DNA from 3 places in the Cellulosimicrobium sp. BMG9.23 genome. Region 3 is predicted to be linked to each of the others. Evidence: riboswitches for the same ligand, from Rfam matches in the RefSeq annotation. Region 3 holds a riboswitch; each other region holds the start of a gene.
What was found. Region 3 has a riboswitch for S-adenosylmethionine ahead of AC4H2G_RS05665 (methylenetetrahydrofolate reductase). Riboswitches for the same ligand answer to the same signal wherever they lie in the genome.
Positions count from the first base shown of each region.

Region 1: linked by a shared signal. The riboswitch ahead of AC4H2G_RS02935 (rhodanese-like domain-containing protein) and the one ahead of AC4H2G_RS05665 (methylenetetrahydrofolate reductase) in region 3 are both predicted to bind S-adenosylmethionine.
Region 2: linked by a shared signal. The riboswitch ahead of AC4H2G_RS10640 (hypothetical protein) and the one ahead of AC4H2G_RS05665 (methylenetetrahydrofolate reductase) in region 3 are both predicted to bind S-adenosylmethionine.

Region 1 covers NZ_JBZGBZ010000002.1:183,526-193,558, forward strand. The annotation lists gene AC4H2G_RS02905 (3-oxoacyl-ACP reductase) at 1-122, shown strand, start outside; gene AC4H2G_RS02910 (MaoC family dehydratase) at 119-1,249, shown strand; gene AC4H2G_RS02915 (hypothetical protein) at 1,189-1,863, opposite strand; gene AC4H2G_RS02920 (GNAT family N-acetyltransferase) at 2,002-2,616, opposite strand; gene AC4H2G_RS02925 (CsbD family protein) at 2,723-2,893, shown strand; gene AC4H2G_RS02930 (aminotransferase class V-fold PLP-dependent enzyme) at 3,012-4,445, opposite strand; SAM riboswitch class IV at 4,480-4,595, opposite strand; SAM riboswitch class I at 4,742-4,856, shown strand; gene AC4H2G_RS02935 (rhodanese-like domain-containing protein) at 4,863-5,324, shown strand; gene AC4H2G_RS02940 (O-succinylhomoserine sulfhydrylase) at 5,321-6,586, shown strand; gene AC4H2G_RS02945 (class I SAM-dependent methyltransferase) at 6,662-7,438, shown strand; gene AC4H2G_RS02950 (response regulator) at 7,399-8,109, opposite strand; gene AC4H2G_RS02955 (sensor histidine kinase) at 8,106-9,338, opposite strand; gene AC4H2G_RS02960 (CPBP family intramembrane glutamic endopeptidase) at 9,348-10,033, opposite strand, start outside.
Region 2 covers NZ_JBZGBZ010000005.1:409,049-419,081, forward strand. The annotation lists gene AC4H2G_RS10600 (McrC family protein) at 1-964, shown strand, start outside; gene AC4H2G_RS10605 (SIR2 family protein) at 1,223-2,905, shown strand; gene AC4H2G_RS10610 (hypothetical protein) at 2,993-3,178, opposite strand; gene AC4H2G_RS10615 (nucleotidyltransferase domain-containing protein) at 3,410-4,048, opposite strand; gene AC4H2G_RS10620 (nucleotidyltransferase family protein) at 4,122-4,697, opposite strand; gene AC4H2G_RS10625 (MmcQ/YjbR family DNA-binding protein) at 4,721-5,254, opposite strand; gene AC4H2G_RS10630 (PDDEXK-like family protein) at 5,393-6,517, shown strand; gene AC4H2G_RS10635 (nuclease-related domain-containing DEAD/DEAH box helicase) at 6,533-8,266, opposite strand; gene AC4H2G_RS10640 (hypothetical protein) at 8,263-8,868, opposite strand; SAM riboswitch class IV at 8,937-9,053, opposite strand; gene AC4H2G_RS10645 (OmpL47-type beta-barrel domain-containing protein) at 9,289-10,033, opposite strand, start outside.
Region 3 covers NZ_JBZGBZ010000003.1:273,877-283,909, forward strand. The annotation lists gene AC4H2G_RS05640 (MMPL family transporter) at 1-393, shown strand, start outside; gene AC4H2G_RS05645 (FBP domain-containing protein) at 497-1,003, opposite strand; gene AC4H2G_RS05650 (VOC family protein) at 1,556-1,951, opposite strand; gene AC4H2G_RS05655 (hypothetical protein) at 2,116-2,370, shown strand; gene metE (5-methyltetrahydropteroyltriglutamate--homocysteine S-methyltransferase) at 2,465-5,005, opposite strand; gene AC4H2G_RS05665 (methylenetetrahydrofolate reductase) at 5,038-6,105, opposite strand; SAM riboswitch class I at 6,223-6,325, opposite strand; gene AC4H2G_RS05670 (GNAT family N-acetyltransferase) at 6,411-6,968, shown strand; gene AC4H2G_RS05675 (prealbumin-like fold domain-containing protein) at 7,050-9,812, shown strand; gene AC4H2G_RS05680 (hypothetical protein) at 9,895-10,033, shown strand, end outside.

The sequences.
Region 1 (10,033 bases), on a different contig from region 3:
TGCAGCAGGGCGGGCAGCCGGTCGACGTCGCGGAGGCGATCGCGTTCCTCGCCTCCCCCGACGCGGCAGGCGTGAACGGTCAGGTGCTGCGCGTGTGCGGGCAGAGCCTGGTGGGCCGATGACGGCCGCCCCGGACGCCGTGCCGGACCCGGTGCAGGACGCCGTGCCCGGCTCGGCGCCGGACCCGGTGTCGCACTCCGCGCCCGAGCGGGTCGAGACGTTGCCCGCGATCCCCGGGCTCGGCGGCCTCTACGCGCGGGGAGTCGCGGCGTCGGCCCGGCTGGCCGCCGCGAGCCGCCTGGGCCGAGGGCCCGGTGACCTGACCCTGCCCGACGTCGCGTACCGCGTCGCCGGCGTCCCGACGGGCGACACCGCCGCACCCGGCGCGGTCGGCAGCGCCGTGCACCTGGCGCGGTATGGCCAGGTCGTGGGCGAGGCGCCGTCGGACGAGCTGCCCGCCGGCTATCTCCACGTGCTCGGCTTCCCGCTCGCGACGGCCCTCATGGTGCGCGGCGACTTCCCGCTGCCGCTGCTCGGCATGGTGCACCTCGCGAACTCGGTGTCCGTCGTGCGTCCGGTGCGTCTCGGCGACTCGCTCGAGGTGCGCGCGTGGGCCCGTGACCTGCGCCCGCACCGGCGGGGCGTCCAGGTGGACCTCGTCACGGAGATCTCGGTCGAGCGCACCGACGCGGAGCGTGCAGCGGGCTCCGGGCTTCCCGCGACGGCGCTCGCGTACCGCGGCGTCTCGACGTACCTGGCGAAGGGCGTGCGTCACCCCGACCTGTCAGAGCGACAGGACACTCCGGTGACCTCCGACCCTGACACGTTCGTGCCGCCGCTGCCCACGGCGCGCTGGTCGCTCGGGCCCGGGACCGGGCGCGACTACGCCGCGGTGTCCGGGGACCGCAACCCGATCCACACGTCCGCGCTCGGCGCGAAGGCGTTCGGGTTCCCGCGAGCGATCGCGCACGGCATGTTCACGGCGGCGCGCGCCCTCGCCGCGGCGGGCCCGACGCGGGGCGAGACCTACGACTGGACCGTCGCGTTCGCGAAGCCCGTGCTCCTGCCGAGCACGGTCGACGTCGCCGTCCGCCCGACGTCGGGTGTCCCGGCCGAGGTGCGGGGCGTCGTCGGGCAGGTCGCACCTGCCGTGCCCGACGGCGCGGGCGGCCCGAGCGCCGGCCTCACCTACGTGGCGTGGGACCGCAGGGGCCGCCTCCAGCTGTCAGGGACGGTCACCCCGCGCTGATGCCGGCCGGCGTGGCGCACGGCGGGCTCACCCGCCCGACCGTGCGGCTCTCCGGGGCGCGCGGTCCCGACGGTGGCTCGGGATCGCGCGACGGAGCGCTGCGCGACGAAGCCCCGCGCCGACGCCTCGCGCAGCAGAGCGAGGCCGACCGCCGCGGCGACGACGCCGCACCCGAGGACCGGCGCGCCAAGGGTCCCGCCCCCGCCCGGTGGCCTGGACAGGGACGTCAGGAGCAGGTCCGCGGCACCGAGCAGGACGACCGTCCCACCGAGGACCACGACGGCGGACCGGACCGGCCGCGTCCCCGTGACCAGGTCCGGAGCCGTCGCGGCGAGCAAGAGCCCGACGACGGCGGCCACCATGACGAGCATGGTGCGTTCAACGCCGGCGTGGAGGCCGCCGTCGAGCACCTGGCCGAGCGGGACGAGGAGCGCAGCGGTGACGAGACACCTCGAGGCGAGGCGCACCGACGGGGGTGCCTCGGACCACCGCCGCTCCTCGCGCGACCGGCTCACCGCCCGGTGCGCCGTCCGGCGACGCTCCACGTGGTGGACGCGGGCCCAGTCCTCCACCGACCCGCTCGTCCCTCGCAGCTCCAGCTCGTGATGGAACACCTCGGCTCTCCCCCCGATCGCCCCGGCACGCCGTCCGGCGAACCACGTTCACCGTAGCGACGTCGCACCACGTGGCGACGGTTGTCCACAAGGTTCTGTCGACAGGGGCAGACTGCGCCGGAGGCGGTGAGCCGGCTGTCAGGCCCGGTGCAGCCGCGCGAGCAGACCGTCCCGCACCGCCGGCCACTCGGCGACGAGGATCGAGAAGTACGCGGTGTCCTGGCGCGAGCCGTCCGGTGCGACGCGGTGGCTGCGGAGCACGCCCTCCGGCTGCGCCCCGAGCCGGGTGATCGCCCCGATCGACCGCGAGTTCCGCGCGTCGGCGCGGAGCGCGACGCGCGACACCCCGAGCTCGTCGAACGCGTGCCGCAGCAGCAGGTACTTGCACGCCGGATTGGTCACGCCGCCCCACCACTGCCGGGCGTAGAACGTCGAGCCGAGCTCGACCCGGCCCTGCGCCGGGACCCACTCGTAGAGCGAGGTGCTCCCCCGGACCGTCCACGCGTCGTCGGGCAGGCCGCCCCCGTGCGGCTCGGTGGCACGGTCCGGCCCGAGGACGGCGAACGCGAGCCGGCCGGGCGCGGCGACGGCGTCGCGTACGTACGCGGTCATGGCCTCGTCGCCCCGCGGCGTCGGGCTCGACATGCCCGCCCAGATGCCGTCGTCGACCAGCGCGCCGAGGGCGGGAGCGTGGTGCTCGGCCAGCGGGACGAGGCGGAGGCCGAAGCCGTCGAGCCGGGTGTCGTGCTGCACGGGGACATCCCACCACGGACGCCGCCGTCCGGCACCGAGCTCTCCAGCGCGTGCGAGCGCGCAGGGCCGTGCCTACGGTCGGAAGGACCGACGAGAGGAGACCCCCATGGGACTCGGTGACAAGATCGAGCACGCCGGCGAAGAGGCCAAGGGCAAGATCAAGGAGGCCACCGGCAAGGCGAAGGACGACGAGCGCCTCGAGGCGGAGGGCAAGGGCGAGCAGTCCAAGGCCAACGTCAAGCAGGCGGGCGACGACGTCCGCGACGCGTTCAAGTAGCCGTCACCGTGGTCGTCGCGACCACGGCCGTACATCACGAGGGCTCCGCCGTGCGGCGGGGCCCTCGTCGCGCCCTCAACTGGGGATCGCTCTCTCGGCCGGGGGTCGCTCTCTCGGGTCAGTCGGCCGGGCCGCACCCTGCGGCGTCGGCGAGGAGGCCCGCCGCGGCGGTCGCGAACAGCCCGTCCAGACCGGACCCGGACGGCACCGGGCGTGGGTCGTCGACGACGGTCCAGCACCCGTCGACCACGGCGTACCCGACCTGCGGCCCCTCCTCGACGTACGCGCGCACCGCGTCGACGAGACGCACCACCTCCGCGCCCGACGTCCCCACGCCGACCGACGCGCGGACGGCCCCGGCGTCGTACCCGAGGCGCGCGAGCAGCGGGTGCGCGCAGAACCGGCCGTCGCGGACGCCGATGCCGTGCTCCGCCGACAGGTACGCCGCGACGAGGCCCGGGTCGTGGCCCGTCACGGAGAACGTCACGACGCCCACCGGGTCGACGGCGTCCGGCCACACGCTCACGACCCGCACGCCGTCGATCGCGGACAGCCCGTCGACGAGCGCCGCGCGCAGCGCCGCCTCGTGCTCGTGCAGGGCTGCGGCGTCCAGACCGCCGAGGGCGTCGCACGCGGCGGCGAGCGCGACGGCGCCCACGACGTTGGGCGACCCGGCCTCGTGACGCGCCGGCGCCGGCTGCCAGTCGGTGGCGTCGACACGCACCTGACGCACCGCGCCGCCGCCCGCGAGGTACGGCGTGCCCGCGTCGAGCCAGTCGCGGCGCCCGACGAGCGCGCCCGCGCCGAACGGCGCGTACGCCTTGTGACCCGAGAAGGCGACGTAGTCGACGCCGGTCGCGGCCAGCGAGAACCCGCGGTGCGGGACGAGCTGCGCGCCGTCGAGCACGACCCGCGCCCCGGCGTCGTGCGCGATCCGCACGACGTCCGCGACGGGCAGCGACTCGCCCGTGACGTTCGACGCGCCCGTCACCGCGAGGAGCGCGTAGTCGAACCGCGCGAGCTCGGCGCGCAGGCCCGACAGCGTCTCCGCGACGCTCACGCCGCCGGCAAGGACCGTCGCACCACCCGCCCGCTGCCAGGGCAGGAGGTTCGCGTGGTGCTCGACGTCGAGGACGAGCACCCGGCCGGGCGACCCGTCGGGGTTCGCCTGGACGCAGCCCGCGAGGAGGTTGAGCGAGTCGGTCGTGTTGCGCGTGACGACGGTGACGTCCTCCTCGCGCGCGCCGACGAACGACCCGATCGTGCGACGCGCGGCCTCGTAGAGCGCCGTCGACACCTGGGAGAGGTAGCCCGCCCCGCGGTGCACGCTCGCGTACAGCGGCAGGACCTCGGTGACCCGGTCGGCCACGGAGCGCAGCGCCGGCGCCGACGCCGCCACGTCGAGGTTCGCGTACGGGACGCTGCGGCCGTCGACGAGCGGGACGAGCGTGTCGCTGCCCACGACGGGGAGCAGGGCGGGCAGCGCGGCGACGTCACCGAGCGAGAGGGCAGCGTCCGCCGTCGGACAGGAGCGTTCGGCGAGAGCAGTCATGGCACGGTCCTCCGAGGTCGTGTCGGGGAGGTGCTCCCCGCGCTTGCCGCGCGCCGGTCGGCGTGCGGCCCGGTCGTCACCCGGGGCACCCCGCCGCGAGAGGAGGGTTGCCGGCCAGCAAACCGGGGTTTCACGCTGGCACTCATGACCTGTCATCCAGGATGTGGGAGGGCCCGCGATCGTGTCAACCGGTGGGCAGGGGGTCTCGCATCGCGGGACAGCGGCCTGGCCGTCGGACCTTCCCACGACGCGAGACGCACGTTCCGGCGACCGGGCACCGTGACGTACGATCCGAGCAACCATCCGGAGCGGCCGAGTGACGTGGCACGTCGACGCCGCAGCAACCCCCCGGTCGCGCCAGCCATCACACGGCGCACCGGGCGAGGGTGCTACTGCCACGATCGATGGAGGAGAACCATGAGCGACCTGACCCCCCGACCCGCCGTCGGCTACGCCGGCGACATCACGCCGCAGGAGGCCTGGGACCTGCTCGCCGCCGACGAGCGTGCCGTCCTCGTGGACGTCCGCACCGAGGGTGAGTGGCGCACCGTCGGCGTGCCCGACGTCGCGGACCTCGGCCGCGAGGTCGTCTTCGACGAGTGGGTGACGCCGTTCGGGCCCAACCCCGCGTTCGTGGACCGGCTCACCCAGGCCGGCCTCACCCCGGGCGACGAGCGCGCCGTCGTGTTCCTGTGCCGCTCCGGCCAGCGCTCGATCGGCGCGGCGCGGGCGGCGACCGCGGCCGGCCTCGGTCCGTCGTACAACATCCTCGAAGGCTTCGAGGGCGCGCCCGGCTTCTCCGGCGTGCGCGACGCCGAGGGCTGGAAGGTCCGCGGTCTGCCCACCACCACCTACGCCGAGGGCGAGGCCGGTCGGTGAGCGGGGGAGACGGCGTCGGGCAGGTCCCGGGCGGCTCCGGCCGCAAGCCGCTGCCCGCGAGCGCCCGCCCCGCGACGCTCGCCGTGCGCGGCGGCAACGCGCGCACGGAGTTCCAGGAGACGTCCGAGGCGCTGTTCCTCACGCAGGGCTACACGTACGACCGCGCGTCCGACGCCGAGGCCGCCTTCAAGGGCGAGCTCGACCGGTTCGTGTACTCCCGGTACGGCAACCCGACCGTGCACACGTTCGAGGAGCGGCTGCGACTGATCGAGGGCGCGGAGGCGTGCTACGCGACGGCGTCCGGCATGTCGGCCGTCTTCACGTCGCTCGCGGCGCTCGTGCAGTCGGGGTCGCGGATCGTGGCGGCCCGCGCGCTGTTCGGGTCGAGCGTCGTGATCTTCGACGAGATCTTCGCCAAGTGGGGCGTGCGGACCGACTACGTCGACGGCCACGTGCTGTCGCAGTGGGAGGAGGCGCTCTCGACGCCCGCGGACGTCGTGTTCTTCGAGACGCCGTCGAACCCCATGCAGGACATCGTCGACGCGCGGCGCGTGAGCGAGCTCGCGCACGCCGCGGGCGCGGTCGTCGTGCTCGACAACGTGTTCGCCACGCCGCTCATGCAGAAGCCGCTCAAGCTCGGCGCGGACGTCGTCGTGTACTCCGCGACGAAGCACATCGACGGACAGGGCCGCGTGCTCGGCGGCGCGATCCTCGGCACCGAGGAGTACATCGGCGGGCCGGTGCAGACGTTCATCCGCAACACGGGCCCGACGCTCTCGGCGTTCAACGCGTGGGTGCTGCTCAAGGGTCTGGAGACGATGCCGGTGCGCGTCGCGGCGCAGAACGCCGGGGCCGAGCGGATCGCGCGCGTGCTCGAGGAGCTGCCGGGGATCGCACGCGTGCGCTACCCGTTCCTCGAGTCCCACCCGCAGGTCGAGCTCGCGCGCTCGCAGCAGACCGGTGGCGGGACGGTCGTGACGTTCGACCTCGACGTGGCGGGTGCCGACGACCCGAAGACTGACCCCGACCTCCTGAAGAAGCGCGCGTTCACGTTCCTCGACGCGCTGCAGGTCGTGGACATCTCCAACAACCTGGGCGACGCGAAGTCCATGGTCACGCACCCGGCCACGACGACGCACCGCAAGCTCGGGCCCGAGGGCCGCGCCGTCGTCGGGATCGCCGAGACGACGGTCCGGCTGTCCGTGGGCCTCGAGGACCCGCTCGACGTGATCGAGGACGTCGAGCAGGCGCTGCACGCCTGACCTCCCCACCCGAGCGCGTGGCCGGCGCGAAGAATGCCGTGGACGACGGAGGGCCGCACGCCTAGCGTCGCGGGCGTGCCCGACGCGATCTTCGACGACCCGACCCTCGCTGCGCTGTACGACCCGCTCGACCCTGACCGCTCCGACCTCGACGCGTACGTGGCGATCGTCGACGAGCTCGGCGCGAGGTCCGTGCTGGACGTGGGGTGCGGGACCGGCACGTTCGCGTGCCGGCTCGCGCTGCGCGGGGTCGACGTGGTTGGCGTGGACCCTGCCGGTGCGTCGCTCGAGGTCGCGCGGACGAAGCCCGGGGCCGCGGGTGTGCGCTGGCTCCACGGCGACGCGACCGCGCTCCCTCCCGTGCAGGTCGGCCTCGCCACGATGACCGCGAACGTCGCGCAGGTGTTCCTGACCGACGACGCGTGGACGGCGACGCTGCGTGGCGTGCGCGCGGCCCTCGCCCCGGGCGGACACGTGGTCCTCGAGACCCGCGTGCCCGCGCGTCGGGCCTGGGAGGGCTGGGTGCGCGACGAGACGTTCGTCCGGGTCGACGTCCCGGGCATCGGGATCGTCGAGAGCTGGACCGCGCTGACGGACGTCGCGCTCCCGCTCGTGTCGTTCCACGACACCACCGTCCTGCCCGACGGGCGCGTGCTCCACTCCGACTCGACGCTGCGGTTCCGCTCGGGCGAGGAGGTCGAGGCGTCGCTCGCCGCGTGCGGGTTCGTCGTCGAGGACGTGCGCGACGCGCCGGACCGGCCGGGCCGGGAGTGGGTCTTCGTCGCGCGCCGACCCGACGACCGCCCAGGACGTCACGCCTCGTCGGTCACCGAGACCAGACCGACCCGGTAGGCGAGCACGACCGCCTGCACCCTGTCGCGCAAGCCGAGCTTGGCCAGGATCCGGGACACGTACGTCTTGACCGTCTCGGGCGTGATGACGAGCTCTCTCGCGATCTCCGCGTTGGACAGCCCGGCGGCGAGCTGCTCGAGCACCTCCAGCTCGCGCGGGGTCAGGCTGCGCACGACCTCGTCCCTCGCGCGACGGGACGTGTCGGTCGGCCGCACCCGCTCGGCGTAGCGGCCGATGAGGGTGCGGGTGACGGACGGCGCCAGCAGGGACTCGCCCCGGGCGATCGTCCGGATGCCGTCGACCAGCTCGGAGGGCGGAGCGTCCTTGAGCAGGAACCCGCTCGCCCCCGCGCGCAGCGCCTCGTAGACGTACTCGTCGACGTTGAAGGTGGTGACCATCAGCACCTTGGCCGGCGTCTCGGCGTCCGGGCCCGCGATCTGCCGCGTCGCCTCGATGCCGTCCAGCACGGGCATCCGGATGTCCATGACCACGACGTCGGGGTGCAGCCGCCGCGCGGCGTCGACGGCCGCGCGCCCGTCCTCCGCCTCGCCGACGACCTCCATGTCGGGCTGCGCCGAGAAGATGGTGACGTAACCGACGCGCACCAGCTCCTGGTCCTCGCACACCAGGACGCGGATCGGGGGTCGTGAAGCGGTCGGCGGGACGGTCATGGGCTGCTCCTGGTCGGGGCGGTGGGGATCAGGGCCCGCACGCGGAACCCGCCGTCGGGCGTCGGGCCGGCTTCCAGCTCGCCGTCGAGGACGCGGACACGTTCACGCAGACCGGCGAGGCCGCGGCCGGCGGGCGGTCCCACCGCCATCCGAGAGCCAGCCGTGGCGGCCGTGACGGCCGACGAGGCGGGGCCGCCGGTGGTCACCTCGGTCTCGAGGTGCTCGGGGCCGTGGCAAAGGCTGACGGTGGTCGGCCGACCGGGGGCGTGCTTGAGCGCGTTGGTGAGCCCCTCCTGCACCACCCGGTAGGCGGCGAGCTCGACGGCGTCGGGCAGGGCGCGCGGTCCGCCCTCCTCGCTCCACTCCACCGGCTGGCCCGACCGGCGGGCCTGCTCGACGAGGTCGCCCACCCGGCCGAAGACGGGCACCCGCCCTGCGGGCGTCGACTCGCCCGTCGCCTCGAGCACACCCAGCAGGTACCGGAGCTCCGTCAGGGCGCGTCGTCCGGTGTCGCTGATCGCGACGAGTCCCTCGGTCGCGCGGTCCGGCGTCGCGGGCAGGAGGTACTGCGCGGCGTCGGCCTGCACGACCATCGCCGTCACGTGGTGCGTCACGACGTCGTGCAGCTCCCTCGCGATCCGCGCGCGCTCTTCCGACGTCGCGACGGCGGCGGCAAGACGCCGACGTTCGACCTCCTCGGCCCGCCAGCGGCGCACCCCCGTGCCTGCCATCCAGATCACCACCAGGACGAGGTAGAACGCCAGGAACGCCGGGAGCCGGTTGGGCGAACCGAGGCCGGACAGTGTGGCCGCGAAGACGACGTAGCCCACGGTCGTCAGGCCGGCGATGCTCCGACGGAACCGCGCCAGGTGGGCCCCGGCGCTGTACAGCGCGACGTAGAGGCCGACGCTCGCGAACGTCGGTGGGTACGACAGGACCTGGCCCACGGCGAACGCGGCGCCGACGACGGCGAGGCAGGTCCCGGGGCTGCGGCGGCGGAGCGCGAGCGGCAGGCACTGCGCGAGGACCAGCGTCACGGCCAGTGCGTCCGTCGGCCGCTCGGGCAGGTCCCCGAGCTCGACGCCGATCGCCGACAGCGTCGGGACGAACCCGAGCCCCGCGAGGGCCACCGCCAGCAGGGCGTCGCGGGCGTCCTGCCGGTTCGCGACCCACCGGCCGGACGACGGACCCGGGCGCGAGGGCCGGCCGGTGGCGGAGGTGACGGGCACCGCCCGAGCCTACGGGCGACGGCTGCGCACGGGGACGAGCGTCCCACGGCGCCGTGCGAGCACGAGCATCGGGACGGCGAGCAGCACGCCGACCGTCACGGTGACCAGCGATCCCTCGATGCCGAACGCGCCGCCCGTGAGCAGGGCAGGGCCGGAGACGTCCGTGACCAGCACTCCTGGTGCAGCGTGGCCCGAGACGGGGATGCCGAGCAGCGCGACGGTGGTGTTCCAGGCGAAGTGCAGCCCGATGACGAACCACAGGTTGCGGCGCCAGAGGAACGCGGCGCCGAGCAGGCCGCCGGCCTCGATCGCGATCGCCAGCGCGCTCCACGGGGTCGCGCCCGGGTTGAACAGATGCGTCAGGCCGAAGAACAGGGCCGTGATCGCCAGCGCGACCCAGCTGCCGAGCAGCTTCTCGAGGGCCTGCAGCCCGAGACCGCGGAACATGAGCTCCTCCGTGACCGCGACGCCGAGCATGACGGTGAGCACCGGAACCACCACCGCGAGGAGGTCGACGTCGGCGACACGGAACGTGTAGCCGCCCAGAGCCGCGACGACGGCCGCGGACACCGCCACGAAGCCCAGCCCGATCGCGGCGCCCAGCAGCGCCTCGGGCACGGCGCGGCGGGCGGAGATCTCGGGCGTCCGGCGGCCGGCGACGAACCGCATGACCACCCGGTAGACGACGACCGCGA
Region 2 (10,033 bases), on a different contig from region 3:
CGACGTCCATCTCGCCCTGGCCCGGCTCTTCGTGCTCACCGCCGAGCGCACCCTGAGCGAGGGAGTTCTCCGCGGCTATCGAGAGCAGCACGACGAGCTGATGACCGTGCGCGGCCGTATCGACCTGGCGGAGCAGATCCGGCGACGTCCCGGCCGAAACCTCCCGCTCGCAGTCAACTATCAGGAGCACGACGAGGACGTGCTGGAGAACCGCGTCGTGAAGGCCGCCGCATCGGCGCTCCAGAGGCTGGGCCTCGCGGACGGCCCGGTACAGCGCGGACTGCACCGCATCCTCATGACACTTCAAGCGGTGACTGCGGGAGCGTCGATCGCCAGCCCACCTCAGGTCCACTGGACGCGGATGAACGAGCGCTATCGCCCGGTCGTCGAGCTGGCACGACTGGTGCTCGACGGAGTCGGCGTCGACGTCGCGGCCGGCGGCGCGCCCGCCCGGTCGCTCACGCTCGACATGCCGCGCGTTTTCGAGGACTTTCTCGCTCGTGAGCTCGGCAAGCGACTCGAGTTCAGAGGCGGCGTCGCCCGTCCACAGGACACCCGGTGGTGGCTCGATACAGGACGACGCGTCTCGCTCCGACCGGACCTCGTCTGGGACGTCGGCGGTGCTCCGGTCGCCGTGATCGACGCCAAGTACCAGACAGTCGGGCCTCGGGACACGCACGGCGACAACACGTATCAGCTGCTCGCCTACTGCACGGCTCTCGGCCTGCCCGACGGACACCTCGTCTACGCGAACCTCGATGGGTCCTCTCCCGCTCCGGTGCAGGTCGTCCGCAGCGGCCCGCGGATCCACCTCCATGCCTTCGATCTCTCTGTGCCGCTGGAGCAGATCCTGGAACAAGTCGAAACCCTCGCGGACCGTATCGCTCAAACGGCTGCGCACGAACGCCAACTTCACCCAGACAGATCGCGCTCGACCGGTGGCGCCCGTGTTCTCGCCCCATAGGGTCGCGATGGACGCCGGTCAGAACGAAGGAGCACGTCCGTCACGACCGACGTGGCTGGAGCCAAGCCTTTGCTGTGCACGATCGCAGCTCGGGTATCGACATCTGAGCGACGCGTGACGCCGTGGACGGTAGACCACGCAATCTGGCGGAACGAGCGCGCTGACCACGCGTCCCTCCGAGCACTTTCAGAAGACGGTTGTTAGAACCCGGTTTACGAAAACTGCGCAGCCACCAGCGATCCTGATCAAGGAACTCCTATGACGCCCGGACACCTCTTCGTCGTCAACGGCCGCCTCGAGGCGCTGAGCGCTGACGCCGTCATCATCCCGACCGACACGGACTTCCATGTCGGGGACTGGTGGCTCGACGCGGCCGGCCTGGAGCCCGAGACCACCTGGAGCCAGGTCAAGCCGCGCGGCTGGGGGCAGGGCGCAGCCCTCCCTGCGCGGACGTCCCGCCGTGGCGCGAAGCACCAACCTGAGGCCTGGTTCCTCGACACCATCGCCACCACGCCGGATGGCGTCGGCGACGCCGCCCGCCGGGCCGTCACCGCGATCGTCGAGCACTCCGCCGACCGTCTCCGCACCGCTGCCGAGACGGCGGGTCGGGACCTGCCGCTCGTCGCCCTCCCGGTCATCGGCACCGGCTACGGCGGCCATCGGCTGCGCCGCGGCCAGGTCATCTCGGCGCTCCTCACCACCCTGCACGACGTCGCACGCGACCTCGGCGTCGACGTCGCCCTCGTCGCGTCGAACCGGGCGGACTACTCGGCGCTGCAGCACCGCCGTCGGGCGCTGGCCCGACCCACCGGGCTCCCGCCGGAGACGACGACACGAGCGCATGAACTGGGACGGCACGCCTCCGACGGTGACCTCGCCCTCTTCTTCGGGGCCGGTGTGAGCATCGCCGCGGGACTCCCGTCGTGGAACCGACTGCTCACCGAGCTGGTCGCGAAGCTCGACCTCGACAGCGACGTGCGCGAACGCATCAGCGAGCTCGGTCCGCTCGAGCAGGCGGAGCTCATCCAGGTCGCGCTCGCCGACCGGTCCGCGCGCGCCAAGGCGGACACGCAGAAGGCACTGGGCAGTCGCGTCGCGAAGATCATCGCGACGGAGTCCGCACGACCCAGCCTGGCCCATGCTCTCCTCGCGAGCATGCGCGTGCGCGAGGCGGCGACGACCAACTACGACCAGCTCTACGAGCAGGCCGTCACCGCGACGGCCGGCCGCCCGTCGGACCACCAGCGGACCGTCATCGACCGGCTCCCGTGGGACCGCACGAGCACCGACCGGCCGTGGTTGCTCAAGATGCACGGCGACGTCGACGACGCGCGCTCGATCGTGCTGTCCCGCAGCTCGTTCGTGCACTACGACACCCGGTGGAAGCCCGTCGGGTCGCTCGTCCAGTCGCTGATGATGACGAAGCACCTGCTCGTCGTCGGCGCGTCGATGACCGACGACAACCTGCTGCGCTTCGCCTACGAGGTGGCCGGCCTGCGCGCGAGCATCGAGAAGCGTGACCCGAGCGCGCCGGAGATCGGCACGGTCGTCCACCTCGCCGACGACGCAGCGTTCAGCCGCCTGTGGAAGGGCCGGTTCGACGTCGTCGTCCCCACCCTGGACGCCGCCGACCGGATGGGGGCACCGGCGCCTGAGGCCTCCGAGTTGGACGAGGTGCGACGCGACCGCGAGGCGGCCGAGCGCCGTCGAGCCGCGCGAGCCCTCACGGTGTTCCTGGACGTCGTCGCGATGCACGCCGAGCGCGACGCTCCTCACCTCCTCGACGACCGGTACGCCGACGAGCGCGGGGACGAGGCGGCATCACTCGTCTCCGAGCTCCGGAACATGGCAAGAACTGCTCGTCGGATCGGCACGGACGACGCCTGGACCCAGTTCGCCGATGTGCTGGACCAATTCGGCGCCGGATCAGCGGAGCACTGACGCTTCGGCGGCATCTCGAGCCTTCGAGCAGGCGCAGGCGGAGGCGGAGGCGGAGGCGGAGGCGGAGGCGGAGGCGGAGATTTCCCTTCACGCAGAGCGCCGAAGCTGCGCCTCCATGATCTTCACGAGCTTGCGCGCCGCTCGCAGCATGCCGTCGATGCGTGCGGGCGTGAGATAGCTCGTCCCGTACTGCGCATTGCTCTTGTCGTCGAGCAGCCGACGCAGCGCGGCCGCAGCGTCCTTGCCGTGGGGTCGTACGGTGGCGAGGACCACCGCTGCCTGCTTGTGATCCTGCCCCTGCGGCCGCTGCCCCAAGACTGCACCGCAGATGGCATCACTCGCAGCGATGCCAGCAAGGACAGCGAGGGACGCCGAGACGTGGGCGACGGTCCGGTCGCCGTCGTCCGCGACAAGCTCGGCCACCGAGGAATTTGCGCGCAGACTGGGCGCGCACCGACACATCCGCCGCGGTCATCGACTGGCTGCGTGCTGGCGTCCGCGGCGTCACGCGGCAGCTCCGATGAGGTCTCGGAAGGGTTGGCCCACCAATGTCCGCGCGTCGTCGCGCCAGGACGTCACGATCGGATCGTCGGATCGAACGGCCGCCGCGAGGTCGCCGTTCCGGAGCGCGTAAACCTGCACCGCATTCCCGGTCCACACCTCGCCCTCGACCCGAAACCGGTCGGCCAGGACGTCGACGACCTTGCCCGGCAGATCGTCCGGCACGACGAGCACGAGGTCCAGATCGCTGTCCTGTGTCGCCTCGCCCCGTGCCACGGATCCGAAGACCGCGACGGTGACGGCCGTTCGGAACCCGTCGGGCACCTCGTCGTGGACGAGTGTCTCGGCGTTCCGAGCGAGGTCGGCCCACGGATCGAAACGATCGAGAGCAGCCTCGATGGCCGGCCATGCCAGATGATTCGCGTTCGGCCGGTACGCCGTCGTGCCACCGATCCGTTCGGCCAGCAGCACGCCTTGTGAGACGAGGCGGTCGAGGGCGTAACGAACGCCCGAGTACGACGCATGGCGAGCGGCTCGATGGACATCGCCGCTCGTCAATGGGCGCCCTGCGGACCAGAGCACGCGGAGGGCCACCCCCTCGAGACCAGGGATGACAGCAGAGGTCGTGTGCCTCCAGTCCATGAGCGATCAACCTCCTCGTCGTGCCAACATCTTGGCAGTAGTGCCGAAATGTTGGCAAGCGCGAGGAGAAGGTTCACAACTGGATCGCTTCGACCGTCGCGCGCACTGCCGGTCGCAGGGACCGTTCCGGCACCACGTCGACCGGGCGACCGAGGATCTCTTCGAGCTCGACCTGGAGGGCGCCGAGTGCCAGCAGTCCGACGCCGTCGTCCAGGTCCACGAGCAGGTCGACGTCCGACCCGGCGCCGTTCGTCCCGGACGCCACGGACCCGAACACCCGCACGTTCCGCGCGCCGTGGCGTGCCGCGGCGTCGACCAGGGCGTCTCGCCTGCGTCGCAGGACGTCGTCGAGGGCCGAGGGACGCTCGTCGCGCACGACGGCGCCAGCTCCGGTTGCTCCGATCCCGGTGCCGGTGCCGGTGCCGGTGCCGGTGCCGGTGCCGGTGGAACGGTCGAGGAGCCGCTTGACCTCCGGTTGGCTCCGGCCGAGCGCACCGGCGATCCGTCGCTGGCTCCACCCCAGCGCCGCCGCCTGGCGCGCGCCGCGCTTCAGGGTCTCGCGAGCCTCGGCACGCAGAGCGTCCGCCCTGCCGGACAAGGCGCCGAGGTACTCCTCGAACGCTCTCTCGACCGCAGACCGCTCGCCCATGCGCCCACCTCCGATAGGAGATGCTATCGCGACGGTCGGCGCGCCGCGAGCGCCTCCCGCAGCAGCCGCACGGCCTTGGGCCCGACCCCGTGCAGGGCGAGCAGCTCAGGGTCGCTCAGTCGCGCGACGTCGGACAGCGACGTGAGACCCGCGCCCGCGAGCGCACGCGTGGCCGGCCCGCCGATGCTGGCAGGCAAGTCGCCGACCTGTCCGGGTTCGACGGCGTCCCCCGCCGTGACCGACGCCGCGAGGCGCTTCGGCGCCCGGTGGAGCCATGCCCGGCGCACCCAGTGGTTGAGCTGCTGCCCGTTCACATCGGCGAGCGGAACGCAGGCCCCGAGCAGGGAGTCGCCTCGCGTCAGCCGCGTCGCACCGGGGTGCTCGGAGAGCAGCCGCTCGACGTCGTCGGCGGGGAGGTGGAGCTGGACGACGTCGTCCTTCGTCACCGACGCGAAACTCATGTCGCGCACCCTGAACGCGACCATCCCGAAGTGCGGCTTCTCGACGGTCTCGGGCAGTGCGAGCGCAGCCTTGCGGAGCTGGGCGACTGTCGTCATGAGATCAGAGTTCCACCGCCATCGGATTCCCGGAACCCGGTGTCGGGCACCCCTCGCGAGCTGTGGAGCCGGGTCGCTGCGCAACGGTGCAGGAGAAGTACCCGTGCGAGCCACGACCTGTGCTGGGACCCTCGACAGATGGCAGCACCTTCGCTCCGGTTCTTGGTTCCAGCGGCGAACGAGAACCGCTGGTCCGACCTTCTCGCGACGCTCATCGAGACGGATCCCGCCCCGCTGCTCGCGCTCCTCGCTACGGACGGAGAGATCGGGGTTCGACGGGAGGTCAGCGTCGCCGGAGAGGATCGGCGGTCCGATCGACTCGATCTCCTCGTCGCTCGCCCTGAAACGGGAAGTCCCGTCGCCGTCATCGAGGCGAAGGTGCTGTCCGGTCTCGGCAAGGAACAGCTGGAGCGCTATGAGGCCGCGTTCCCCGGAGCCGACCGGTACTGGCTCCTTCACCTGGAGGGATTTCCTTTGTCGCTGCCGCGCGGGTCGCGATGGGAGTCACGCACGTGGGAGGGCCTGCTACGTGCGTACGGCGAGAGCTCGGATCCGTGGGTGAGCACGACGGCGCGCGCGTGGGCCGATCAGATCGCCGCCCTCGTGCCGTCCGTCGGCCCGGACACCGTGTGGAACGACGTCCGGGACGACCCGCCAGGCTTCGAGCTGGACCTGCGCGCTCGCGCGGTCTGGCTGGAGGGGCGGATCGGGCGCTGGTCCGAGCTCGAGCACGACCTCGTGCCATCGACGGCCGGAGGTTCCTGGGTGGCTCGCGTGCGGACACGATCGGCGGTGCCGGGTTACGTCGTCGGCTTCGAAGTCGAGGAGTCCCTGACCGCCCAGGGCTGGCGTCCAGACCCGGCACGGCCGTATCGGGATCGGCTCGAGGGTCCGACCGTGTGGTTGGGACTGTGGCAGGAGGACGTCCGGACGTCGGAGCGTTTCGACTGGTCCCTCCTCGTACGGCTGTTCCGCGCCACCGTCCTCGACGAGCTGGGGCGGCCTGCCGACGGGCGGCCGTGGCGCACGACAGCTCCGGGCCTACCCGATCCGGGCGACAAGGCACGCTGGAAGGCCGAGGTCGTGGAACGAGGCGCGCCGCGGTGGCTCGGGAAAGGGTTCGGCATGCGTCAGGCGGTCAAGCACGGCGAGTGCATGTTCGGCGCCCGGTACCGGCTCCCGCCGACGTCCACGCTGGCAGAGATCGACTCGGACCTGCGCGGGCTCCAGTCGGTCGTGCAGCGGATGTCCACCGTCAGCTGAGTCGCGTCAACCGGGTCAGCCGAGGGCCCACTCGTCCGCCCGCTCGAGCCGCCGACGTACCGCCTCGCCGCCGACGCGCTCGATCCAGGACCGGTCGCCTACGACGACGAGCAACGATCGCGCGCGCGAGAGCCCGGTGTAGAGCATCTCGCGCGCCCTCGACTCGTCCCGCACGCCGTTCACCGCGAGCACGACGACGGGCCGCTCGAGGCCCTTGAACCCAAGGACGTGCCCGTAGAACACCTCGTCCTCGGCGAAGAACGCGTCCCAGTACGCCGCGTGCCCGCCGGCCTGGACCTCGTTCACCTGCTGCGGGTGCCGACGCCCCGTCGCGAGCAGCGCGAGCTGTCCGATTCCCCAGCCCTCGTCGAGCAGGGCCTCCACGGCATCGTCGGCGGCGCCGATCGCGTCGGTCGCGGGCACGTCGACGACCCGGACGGGCGGCCCCTCCATCCCGCGCGGCGTGATGCGTTCGGGAGAGAGCGCGCCGAACACCTGGGCGATCTGCTTCGTCGAGCGCAGGTTCTCGTGCAGCGTCACGGGCACGAGCTCGAGCGGCACGCGACCCTCGCGGGGGAAGACGCGCTGCGCATCGTCCATGAAGACGTGCAACCCGCCGGCGTCCTGGTCGCGCAGGCAGCGCAGCAGCGACGGCCACCACAGGTCGCCGAAGTCCTGCGCCTCGTCGACCACGACCGCGTCGAACAGCTCGCCCGGGCCACGCCCGTCCGCGAGCTCGCCGAGCGCCAGCGGCAGCCGCCGCTCCCAGTAGTCCGGGTCGTCGTCGGCTCCGGGCTCCGCGCCCCACTCGAGCGGCAGGTCGTGGAACAGGCCGACGTAGGCGGGCCGGTCCCGCGCCGGCCACTGCTCCACGATGCGCTCGAAGTACCGCCCGAGCCCGCGCGAGTAGCACAGGAGCGCGACGCGCTCCCCGGCTCGCGCCCGACGCCGCGCCTGCTCGAGGGCGAGCCACGTCTTCCCCGACCCGGCACCGCCCACGACGCGCATGCGCCGCACGCCGGAGAGCGCGTCCAGTGTGCGCGACTGGTCGCGCGTCATCTGCTCGAGCCGCGTCTCGTGCTGCGCCGCGAGCGTGAGGTGCTCCGCCTGGCTGGGGAAGCCCCCGACGAGCGACTCGACGAGGTCCGGGACGTCGTCGGCCGCGAGCGGCGCGTGGCCCAGGCCGTGGCGCTCGATCGCGTGCTTGACGCGCTCCGCCACGCCGTAAGGCCGCTCGAGGTCGCCCCGGTCGACGAGCATGTCGCGTGGCAGGTCGAGCGCGGCCCAGTCGGCCGGCACGTACCGGTGCGGCAGTGCCACGAGGTGCGCCGTGCGCGCCTCCCCCGCCCAGAGACCCCGGCGACGCAGGAGTGCCTGCAGCGCGTGCCGCGCGCCCTGCACCTGCCGCAGTGGCTCGATGCGATGCCGCCGCTCGCCGCTGCCCTGGTACCAGGCGCCGTCGACCCGGTCGACGTACCCGCCCTTCACCTCGATCGCCGCGATCCCGACTCCGGGCCAGACGACGAGCACGTCGATCTCGTACTCGTGCTCGTCCTCCTGGAGGTGCAGCCCGTGGACGACGACCACGTCGTCGGGCAGCTGGTCGACGAGCGCCTCCCACACGGCACGCTCGGCCCCGCCGTCGTCGGGGAACGTCGGGTCGGACGGGTACGCGCGCGGCATGACCCGTTCGTACCGCACGTGGCTGTCGACGTCACGCGCGCCGGGCACGATCGTCGCCGCGGTCATCGGATTTCACCCGCGACCGCCGTCGCGACGGCGCTCGCCGGGTGGACCGCGCGGGCCCACGCGAGGTAGGCCTCGCGGCGGGCGGCGTCGTCGAAGGTGCCGTGCGCGACCCAGTCGTCGTGCCAGGTGAAGACGCGCTCGGGGCGCGAGAACATCGCGTCCTCGATGACGCCGTCCTGCACGGTCCGCTGCCCCCAGTAGGGCGCGTTCGGGTCGAGCCGCAGGACGGGAAGCCCCGAGGCACGGGCAAGGCGCCAACGCTCGGGGAAGACGAGCGTGACGTAGGCGCCCATGCGGGTGTTCCCGGGGTCGTCCTGGTGGCGCGGAGCGAGGGACGGCACCCCCAGCGCCGAGGTGATGCTGCCGTCGACGGCGAGGCACTCGTCGCACACCGAGCGCTGCACCCGGAACGTGCCGCGGAAGTACGAGCGCCCCCGCAGGCAGACGCGGCACAGGGTCAGCCCGCCACGCACGCCGCACTCGCGGGACGGCGTCGGGCGGGGGACGCCGGTGTGGACGGGGCACAGGAGCCGCGCGTCGGCGCTGAGGAGGACGCGGCACGCGTCGTCGGTGCGGACCCAGTGGGTGGTGGTGACGGACATCGGTGAGGCCCTTCGTCCAGGGCCGTCGTCGGGTCGGACGCACGGCGGTGCGACCGAGAGGGACGACGACCTCGCTCTTCCCGCGGCCGGTCGGCCAGGGCCGGTCTTCCTCCTGGGGCACCGTGCGCGAGGGGCGCGGTTGCCGGACCGGCACGCGGAGGGCGTATCGCCGGTCGCTCTGGACCTGGGGAGATGTCTACCGGACGCCACCGACACGCCGCAACTCGGTGCCACCTCTTCCGCCGAGCACGCGATCAGTCACCGCCGATCACGGGGCTACCCACCGAATGTGCCGCAGAACGGTGGCCAAGCCCGTGCTCGGCGGACGGCCCCCGGCCTGGGCGCTGCGGCAGGCACAGCAGCGGGCCGCGCCCCCGAGGGAGCGCGGCCCGCTGTTCCGTGCTGTGTCGCGTCAGCGCCTCAGCGACCGATGTTCGACAGCTCTGCCGCAGCGATGATCAACTGCCGCTCGGCGCCGATGAGCACTCCGGCGTCCACGAGCTCGGCCGTCACCTCGCGCACGTGGCGGACGAACTCGCGGTGCGTCGGGTACTCGCCGTCCTCGGCGATGTGGTCGTTGACGGTGCAGCCCTCGCCGTCGTCGAAGTTGCCGACCGTGCTGTCGTTGCCGTCGATGATGACGGTCGGCCGCACGTCCGAGCCCTGGCAGCGGTCGCGCAGCAGCTGGACGACGGTGAACGTCACCTCGCCCGTCTGCGACGTCTCGCCGGCGCCGTTGACCGCCCGGTAGCGCACGACGTGCTCGCCGTCCGCCGCGACGACGAACGGTGCGGCGTAGCGCTGCCACGTGCCGCCGTCGACCTGGAACTCGGTGCGGTCGACGCCCGACTCCTCGTCGACGGCCGTGAGCGTCACGGTCGCGCGACCGACGAACGCGCCGTCGCGGTTGCGGCTGCCGCCGATGCCCGCGGTGACCTCCGGACCGCCGGGGTCCGGGTCCTCGCCCTCGACGTCGACGACGACGCTCTGCGGTGCCGACACGTTGCCGGCGACGTCCGTCGCGCGGTACGTGATCGTGTGCTCACCCGGGGTGCGCAGCGAGATCTGCTTCGAGTACGGCATCCACTCGCCGCCGTCGACCTGGTACTCGATCGACGCGACGCCGGAGCCGGCGTCGGTCCCGCGCAGTCGGACGAACGCGGGA
Region 3 (10,033 bases):
ATCACCATCGTGTTCCTCGGGTTCGCGATCGGTGACGTCGTCGCGATGAAGGAGATCGGCGTCGGGATGGCGATCGCCGTCGTGCTGGACGTGACCGTGGTGCGGGGGCTGCTCCTGCCCGCGACGATGACGCTGCTGGGGCGCTGGAACTGGTGGCCTGGGCGGTCGGGTTCGTCCGGCGGCTCAGGGGCTGCGTTCGGCGGCGGCTCAGGGGCTGCGTCCGGCGACGACTCCGGGGTTGCGTCCGCCGACGACTCCGCGGGGGCGGGGCGGGTCTACCATCCGCCCGCTCGTTCCTCGCGGGCTCCCGCCAGACCCGCCACGACCCGCCCCACCCCCGCGGAGCCGTCAGCTCCCGGGGCGGCGTCACCTCCCCGGTCGTCGCCGAGTTAGTACCCCGGTCGGTCGAGGTAGAGCTTTGGTCGGTCGAGGTAGAGCCTTGGTCCGCGGAGGGAGAACCCCTGGTCGGGGCGCCCGGGGTTCTCCCTCGTGGCGGTCAGACGTCGCGGAGGACCTCGGTGACGAAGCGGGCCGAGCGCTCGCGCAGGCCCTGGATGCGAAGCTCGATGAAGAGGTCGCGCATCTCCTGGTCGTCGCCCATCTCGGTCCGGGTCGGGGTACGGCGGACGTTCGCCGAGCAGAGGAACTCGGTGCAGATGAGCGTGCCGACGGTGTTGCCGCGGCGGCCCGCGGCACCGGTGCGGCGCGCGACGTAGAGGCTGACGTCCTCGGTGACGACGACGTCCTCGCACCACGCGCACACGGCGCGCTTGCGCGGGCCGCCCGTCTTCGCGTCGGACGAGCGCAGCATGATGCCGACGGGCTCACCGTCGAGCGGGACGACGGCGTACGACGCGAGCGGCGCCTTGCGGTCACGCCACCCGAGGTAGTCGAGACGCTCCCAGTCGAGGGTGTCGAGGTCGGGGAGCGTCGCCTGTGCGGCCTCGCGCTTCGAGGCGTTGACGAAGGACGTGCGGATCTGCTTCTCGGTCAGGGGGTTCATGGTTCAGGCTTCCGGTGCGGTCGGGAGCCGCCGGCCGGGTCGGCGCGGCCGGGCACGGGAGTGCGCGGTGCACGACGGCGGCGGTCCGGGCCAGGGCGACACGGGTCACCGTGGCGGCGGCGTGGGCAGGGGAGGGCCCGACGTCGGGCCCGGCCGCGGGAGCAGGAAAGCTCAGGAGCGGGCCGGCGACGTGCGGGTCGACGCACGGCCCGAGCAGGCCGACGCGGCCACCTCGCAGCCTGCGGTGACGCCGTGCATCCGCTGTCTCCTCGTCCGTGTGCCGTTCCGGCGCGGACCGATCGCGGTCCGCGAGGTCGGTCTCAGATGGTTGACCGACCCAACCATGGTGCCCCAGCGATCGCGGCGAGTCCACCCACTTCCCTGTCGAACCCCGGGTTGTCGGCTACGAACGGCCGCCGCTGCCGCACAACCCCGGGTTCGGCGGGCGGGGTCCGCACAACCCCGGGTTCGGCGGGCGGCGTGCCGCACGACCCTGGTTCGGCGGGCGGCGTGCCGCACGACCTCGTTCGGCGGGCTGGGCCGTGGGAACCGTCAGCCGGCCGCCACGCTGCCGAGCTGCACGACGACGACCCGGTGACCGTCCGGGTCCTCGACGTGCGCGAACCGGTCGCCCGTCTCGTCGTCGCCGTCAGGCCCGACGGTGGGCTCGACCCCGATCGACGCGAGCTGCGTGAGCGTCGCGTCGAGGTCGTCGACGTACAGCACGAGGTTCGGGAGGCCGAAGCGCACGAGCGGGGACGCGCCGTCGGGCAGGGGGACGAGCCACAGGCCGGGCTCGTCGACGCGGCCCGGGCCGACGTGGAGCAGGGGGAAGCCCTCGGTCTCGCCCCGGAACAGCGTCCCGAAGCCGAATCCGCCGGCCCAGAACGCGGCGCTCGCGTCGAGGTCCCGGCACAGGAGGACGGTGCGGCCGATCGTCGTCGTCATGCCCGGGAGCCTAGCGACGCCGACCGCGACAGCGACGTCAGCGCGTGCCTGGCGAGGACGACCGGCCTACCGTGGAACGACGCCGATCCCGGTACGGTGGAGTGCTGTCTGGAGGGCGGTGAACGAGCCCCGGCCTCCACGAGATCTCAGAAGGAGTCACCGACATGACCACGAGCAGCGAGCAGGCGGCCCGCAGCCCTCTCCCGACCGGCACCGAGGGCCGCGACATCCCGGGCCACGCGGGCGCGTTCGCGCGCTTCGTCGTCTCGCTCGTCCTGTTCGTGGGCGGCATCGTCCTCATGGGCGCGGGCATGTCGGTCGAGGCCACCTACGGCGTCTGGCTGTTCGTGGGCGGCATCGCCGCGTGCACCATCGCGTTCATGTGGCCGATGACGTTCACGGGCAACACCGAGCGCTGACGCGCAGCCCTCGCCGACGTAGAACCGCAGGTCGCGAGGTAGAAGCCCGGGGGCTCTATCTCGCGACCTGCGGTTCTCTCTCGCGAGCGAGGTGCTACTTCGCGGACTCTGCGAGCGTCGCCCGGACTGCCTTCGCCGCCTCGACGAGGTGCTCGAGCGACGGGACCGTCTCCTCGTAGCGGCGCGTCTTGAGGCCGCAGTCGGGGTTGACCCACACGACCTTCGGGTCGATCGCCTTCACCGCGAGCTCGAGCAGCTCCGTGACCTCGTCGGTCGACGGGACGCGCGGGCTGTGGATGTCGTAGACGCCCGGCCCGATGCCGCGGTGGTACCCGGCCTCGGCGAGCTCGGGCACGATCTCCATGCGCGAGCGCGCCGCCTCGACCGACGTGACGTCGGCGTCGAGGCCGTCGATCGCGCCGATGACCTCGCCGAACTCCGAGTAGCACAGGTGCGTGTGGATCTGCGTCGCCGCCTCCACGCCCGACGTCGCGAGGCGGAAGGACCGCACCGACCAGTCGAGGTACGCCGGCTGGTCCGCGCGCCGCAGGGGGAGGAGCTCGCGCAGCGCGGGCTCGTCGACCTGCACGATCCCGACGCCCGCGGCCTCGAGGTCCGCGATCTCGTCGCGCAGCGCGAGGCCCACCTGGTTCGCGGTGTCGCCGAGCGGCTGGTCGTCGCGCACGAACGACCACGCGAGGATCGTCACCGGACCCGTGAGCATGCCCTTGACCGGCTTCTCGGTGAGCGACGCGGTGTACGCGGACCACTCGACCGTGATCGGTGCGGGACGCTGCACGTCGCCCCACAGCAGCGGCGGCCGCACGCAGCGGGACCCGTACGACTGCACCCAGCCGTTCGCGGTGACGGCGAACCCGTCGAGGTGCTCCGCGAAGTACTGGACCATGTCGTTGCGCTCGGGCTCGCCGTGCACGAGCACGTCGAGGCCCAGCTCCTCCTGCAGCCCGACGACGCGCGCGATCTCCTCGCGCATCGCCGCCGTGTAGTCGGCGTCCGACAGCTCGCCCTTGGTCCACAGCGCGCGGGCGCGGCGGATCTCCGGGGTCTGCGGGAAGGACCCGATGGTCGTCGTCGGCAGGGGCGGCAGGTCGAGGCGCTCCTGCTGCGCGGCCGCACGCTCCGCGTACGGGCCACGGGCGAAGTCCGCATCGGTCAGCGCGGCGGCGCGCTCGCGCACCGCGGGGACGACGACGCCGCTCGCCTCGGCCCGGGACGCGACGGCCGCGCTCGACGCGGCGAGGGCGTCGGCCACCGCCTCGCGGCCCTCGGTGAGGGCACGCGCGAGCGTCGCGACCTCGCCGACCTTCTGGTCCGCGAACGCGAGCCACTCGCGCAGGCGCGGGTCGAGCGTCGTGCCCGACGCCGCGCCCGGTGCCTCCTCCGCCGAGCGGAACACCTCGTCCTCGACGTCGTGCGGCACGTGGAGGAGCGACGTCGACGTCCCGACGGCGAGAGCGCCCGCGCCGAGGTGACCCGCGGCGTCGACCAGGTCCAGCTTCGCCGCGAGGTCTGCCCGCCACACGTTGTGCCCGTCGATCACGCCTGCGACGAGCGTCTTCGTCGAGAGCCCGGGAATCGTCCCGTCCGGTGCGGAGCCCACGGGGACCTCGCCCTTGACGAGATCGATCGCGATCGCGTCGACGTCCGTGCCCGCGAGGAGGGCGAGCCCGTCGCGCACTGCGCCGTGGGACCCCGCCGACGCGGCCTGCAGCCCGCCGAACGGTGCCGCGACGAGGATCGCGGGCCGCACGTCGTTCGCCGAACCCGGGGTTGTGGCGCCCTGAGCGGCCTGATCGCCGTGCAACCCGGGGTTCGGCACCGTGCCGGTCGACGTCACGACCAGCTCCGTCGCCAGCGTGCGGTACGCGGACTCGACGGCCGCGGCGAGCTCGGCGAACGGCACGTCGACGTTGTCCGTGACGAGGACCGGCTCGTCGAGCTGGACCCACGGCGCGCCCGCCGCGGCGAGCGCGCGCAGCAGGCCGGCGTAGGCGGCGACGACGTCGTCCAGGCGGTCGAGCGGCGAGTACCCGTGGGGGGCGTCGTCGGCCGCCTTGGACAGCGCGAGGAACGTGACCGGCCCGACGACGACCGGCCGGGTCACGACCCCGGCCTCCTTGGCCTCGACGAACTCGCGCACCAAGCGGTCGTCGACGAACCGGATCGGGGTGTCCGGGCCGATCTCGGGCACGAGGTAGTGGTAGTTCGTGTCGAACCACTTGGTCATCTCGAGCGGCGCGTCCTCGCCGGCGCCGCGGGCCACGGTGAAGTACCCCGGGAGGTCGAGCCGGCCGTCGGCGTCGGTGAGCCCGGCGAACCGGGACGGCACGGCACCGAGCGTCGCGACGACGTCGAGCACCTGGTCGTAGTAGGAGAACGAGCCGGGGACGGATGCGTCGTCGGCGCCGAGGCCGAGCTCGACGAGCCGGCGGACGGTGGCGAGGCGCAGCTCGCGGGCCGTGGCCTCGAGCTCGTCGGCGCTCGTGCGCCCGGCCCAGAACGCCTCGACGGCCTTCTTGAGCTCACGCCGACGCCCGATGCGGGGATAGCCGAGGACGGTGCCCGCGGGGAACGCGACCGGAAGGTGGGTAGGGGAGGGTACGGAAGTGGCCATGATCGAAACCTCTTGCTGGTCCTGAGGACCGGTCAGACGGGTCCGCCACGTGCGGCGACGCCCGTCGTGGGCAGGGAGGTGCCGGTGACCCACGGCCCGCTGGCCAGGTCCGGGACGTTCGGGTCGACGGCGCCGTTCGAGGTGCTGCCGTCGGTCCCGGACGTGCCGCCGCCGAGGTGAACACCCTCGAGCAGGTCAAGAGCGGCGCGGTACTTGTTGAACGTGTACACGTGCAGGCCCGGCGCACCGGCGTCGAGGACGCGCTGCGCGAGGTCGGACGAGTACGCGGTCCCGTAGGCGTGCTGCGCCTCGGGATCGGGCAGGGCGTCGAGCGCGTCCAGCAGGTGCTGGGGGGCGGGGACACCCGTGAGCTCCTCGACGCGACGGAGCCTGCGTGGCTCCGTCGTGGGCAGCAGCCCGGCGAGGATGGGGATCGTCACGCCGGCCGCGCGGGCCTCCGCGACGAAGTCGGTGTACGACGACGCGTCGTAGAACAGCTGCGTGATCGCGAAGCTCGCGCCTGCCTGCTGCTTCTGCAGGAGGCGCTGCACCTCCTGCGACCGCGTGGTGCCGGCGGCCCGGTTCCCGTCCACGAACGTCGCGACGGCGATCGTCAGCGGTCGGGCCGCGCTGCGGAGCGCGAGCGACGGGTTCGCCGCGCAGCGCGAGGCCTCGACCTCGCGCAGGAGCGCGACGAGCTCGATGCTCGACCCCACGCCGTCGGGCGCGGGACGCCAGTCCGGCTGGTCCGTGGGCGGGTCGCCGCGCAGCGCGAGGAAGCTGCGGACGCCCGCGTCGAGGAAGTCGGTGATGACGTCCTGCACGTGCTCGCGCGACGCACCCACGCACGTGAGGTGCGCGATCGCGTGCACGGGCGTGCCCTGCAGGAGCCGGCCGATGACGTCGAGCGAGGTCTGCCGGTCGTTGCCCGCCGCGCCGTACGTCACGGAGAGGAAGTCCGGCTGCGTCGCGACGAGCCGCCGCGCGGTCTCCCAGAACTTCGGCGCGGCGTCCGGGCGGCGAGGCGGCATGAGCTCGAACGAGACCGTGGGCCTCGCCGTCTCGGCGTGGGCGCGCCGGACGGCGTCCGCGACGCTCACGGCGCGACCTCGCCCGGGTGCTGCGCGCCCGGGTGTGTCGACGTGCGGACGGGAGCGCTCGCCGTCGGGCACGGGCTGCCCGGACGGTGCGCGAAAGATGCCTCGTTGACCATAGTCACTCCATCGACCCTGGCGTTAGCACCTTTGTCCTCGGGAGGCTTCCGTCGGCGGGTTGCTGCGGTGTCGTCGAGCCAGGACTCTCGACCGCTCTGGATGGTTCACCCGATCCTAAGCGGTATCCGCCATGCGGTCGAGTGCGCTCGTCTGATGAGATGCCTCGCGCACGGATGCGCGATGATGCCGCCGTGGACGACGACACCGCCGTGGACGACGACCGGACCCCGACCCTCGACGCGCCACCCGTCCGGCTCCGCGCCTGGCGCCCCGAGGACGCGCACGTCGTGGTCGAGGCGTCGCAGGACCCGCTGATCCCGCTCGTGACCACGGTCCCGCGCACGCCGGACGCCGCGGCCGTGGACGCGTACGTCGCGCGGCAGCGCCGGCGGCTGGCCGAGGGGGTCGGCTACTCGTTCGTCGTCGCGACGGCCGACGACGACCGCGCCGTCGGGCAGCTCTCCGTCCTCCTGCGCGACGCCGACCACGGACGCGTCAGCCTCGGGTACTGGGTGGCGGCGAGCCGTCGACGTCGCGGCTACGCGGGCGCGGCTCTGCGCGCTGCCGCGGACTGGGCGCTGGGACTGCCGGGCATCGAACGCGCGGACCTCTTCGTCGAGCCGTGGAACGAGGGCTCGTGGCGCGCCGCAGAGGGCGCCGGCTTCGTCCGGGAAGGGCTGCTGCGGGGGTGGCAGCGGGTCGGCGGGGAGCGTCGCGACATGTTCGTCTACGGGCGGTTGATCGACTGATCGCGTCTCGGCTCGTCGCCGGGCGGGCGCGCAGGGCGGGGGATAGGTTCGTGCCGTTCCCTGTGACGGAGGTCTCGACCCGTGCACCATCGCTCGTCCCCGGCGGTCCGCGCCGTCCACCCCCTCGCCACGGCCGGTGCCGCGCTCCTCGCGCTCGCCCTCGTCCTGGTGCTCGCGATCCCCGCGGCGCTCACGGCGGCGGCGCAGACCGGCACGGGTACCCTCTCCCTCTTCAAGCGCATCGAGAACCGCGACACGGGCTCGTCCGAAGGCCGGCGCGAGCTGTGGACGATGCACGCGCAGAACGTCGCCACGGGCGAGCTCATCGAGGGCGACGGGCTCAACGGCGTGCAGTCGCTCCAGGTGCCTGCCGGGACCTACCGGATCTGGGAGAGCGGCGGCGTCTCGGGATTCCGGTTCTTCAGCTGGAACTGCGGGGGTGACGACATCCTCGACCCGACCCCCGAGGTCGTCGTCCCCCCGGGTGGCACGCTCACGTGCACGGTCGACAACGAGGCCGTCTCTCCCACGCTGACGCTCGTCAAGGACGTCGTCGGCGGCACGGCCTCGCCCGAGGACTGGACCCTGCGCGCGCAGGGTCCGTCGTCGATCGGCGGGCCGTCCGGCTCCGACGAGGTGACGAACCAGGAGGTCCGGATCGGGCAGTACACGCTGTCCGAGGAGGGCGGACCGGACGGCTACCGCAACGACGGGTGGGCGTGCGAGGGCGCGGAGGTCGACGGGTCGACCGTGACGATCGACCTCGCCGACTCGGTGACGTGCACCGTGACGAACGTCGGTCCGGTGACCCCCACGGTCCCGACGCTGACCCTCGTCAAGGAGGTCGTCGGCGGGCCGGCGACGGCCGCGGACTGGGACCTCACGGCGACGGGTCCGTCGACGCTCACGGGCGCGACGGGCGAGCCGACGGTCACGGCGGTCGAGGTGGAGCCGGGGTCGTACACGCTCACCGAGGACGGGCCCGCAGGGTACGACGGCGCGTGGTCCTGCACCGGCGCGGCGTCGGGTGACGGGTCCGGCGGCGCCGTGACGGTCCAGGACGGCGAGGACGTGGTGTGCACGGCCACGAACACGTGGGTCGGCGCGACGCTCACGCTCACCAAGCTCCTCGAGGGCGAGCTCTTCGCCCAGCCCGAGCACTGGACGCTCACCGCGACCGGGGGTCCCGACCCCGACGATTCGGTGACGGTGAGCGGCCCGTCCGGGTCCGACGCCGTGACGGACGTCTTCGTCCCCGCCGGCGCCTACACCCTGAGCGAGGACGGGTGGAGCGGCTTCGAGGCCGGACCGTGGGTGTGCACGGGCGCCCCGGTGGCCGGCGACGTCGTGACGATCGGCGCGGGCGCCGACGTCGAGTGCACGATCACGAACACCCCGCTGCCGTCGCTCCTCACGCTCGTCAAGGTGGTCGACGGCGGCCCGGCGGCCCCCGGGGACTGGACCCTCTCCGCGACGGGTCCCCAGGCCGACGGCGAGCCCGGGACGATCTCGGGACCGTCGGGCAGCGTCGCGGTGACGCAGGTGGACGTGGGCGAGGGCGTGCACCAGCTCGCCGAGACGGGCGGACCGCCGGGGTACGAGTCCGAGGGCTGGGTGTGCGAGGGCGGTCTGTTGCAGGAGGGTTCGAGCGTCGTGATCGGCGCGGACGAGGACGTCGTGTGCACGGTGACGAACACCTACGTCGAGTCGACGCTCACGCTCGTCAAGGTCGTCGCCGGCGGGTCGGCGGACCCGGCGGCGTGGACGCTCAGCGCCGCCGATGCGGCCGGAGAGACGGTGGCGCAGGGTGCCGCGGGCAGCGCGGAGGTCACGAGCGTCCCGCTGCCGCCGGGGACGTACACGCTCGCGGAGTCGGGCGGGTACGGCGGCTACGTGTCGGAGGGGTGGACCTGCGGGCCGACGCCCGTCGAGGGGTCCACCGTGACGCTCGGCCCCGGCGACGACGTCACGTGCGTGGCCACGAACCGCGCCGAGCTGCCGCACCTCACGCTCGTCAAGGAGCTCGACGACCGCGGGTACACGGGCGACGCCGTCGCGACGGACTGGACCCTGACGGCCGTCGGCGCGGACTCGACGCTCTCGGGCGCGACCGGCTCGCCCGACGTCTCGCACGTCGCCGTCCCGGCCGGGCGCTACCTGCTCACCGAGTCCGGCGGCCCGGACGGGTGGACGGCGCTGCGCTGGGTCTGCGACGACGCGCGCGTGGTGCAGACGCCCCAGAGCGGCGGCTCGCTCGTGTCGACGGTCGTCGTCGAGCCGGGCGACGACGTGACCTGCACGGTGACGAACCACTGGCTCGCGGGCACGCTGACGCTGCACAAGCAGGTCGTCGACGACGTCGTGCCCGTCGACGACTGGGAGCTCACCGCGGCGGGCCCGACGGCGATCTCCGGGTTCGACGGCAACGAGGACGTCACCGCCGTGCCCGTCGCGCAGGGCACGTACGACCTCTCGGAGTCCGGCAGCGACTGGGACTACACCCAGGAGGAATGGGTCTGCGACGGCGGCGAGCTGGTCGACGCCGACACCGTTCAGGTCGACGACGGCGCGGACGTCGAGTGCACCGCCGTGAACACGGTCGAGGTCCCTCCGACGCCCACCCCCACACCGACGCCCACCCCCACCCCGACCCCCACGCCGACGCCGACCGTCCCGCCCACGGACGACCCCACGGGCGGCACCGACGACACACCGAGCGCCGACGCGGACGGCGGCGGCGAGATGGCGGCGACGGGCTCCGACGTGGGCGCCCTGCTCGCGGTGGCGCTCGCGGCGCTGCTCGTCGGCGGCGTCCTGCTCGGGCTGCGACGCCGCGTCGGCTGATCCCTGCGCGCCAGCTCGCGCGTCGTCGTGCTGCTGAGCCGTCCGCCGCGCGCGGCCCGGCGGCCCGGGCTACTGTCCTGCCGTGGTCGACGACGAGGTGGGCAAGAGCGGGAGGTCTCTCCGGGAGACCGTGACGGTGATCCTTCTCTCCGTCACGGCCGTCCTCACGGCCTGGAGCGGCTTCGAGGCGAGCAAGTGGGGCGGCGAGATGTCGATCGCCT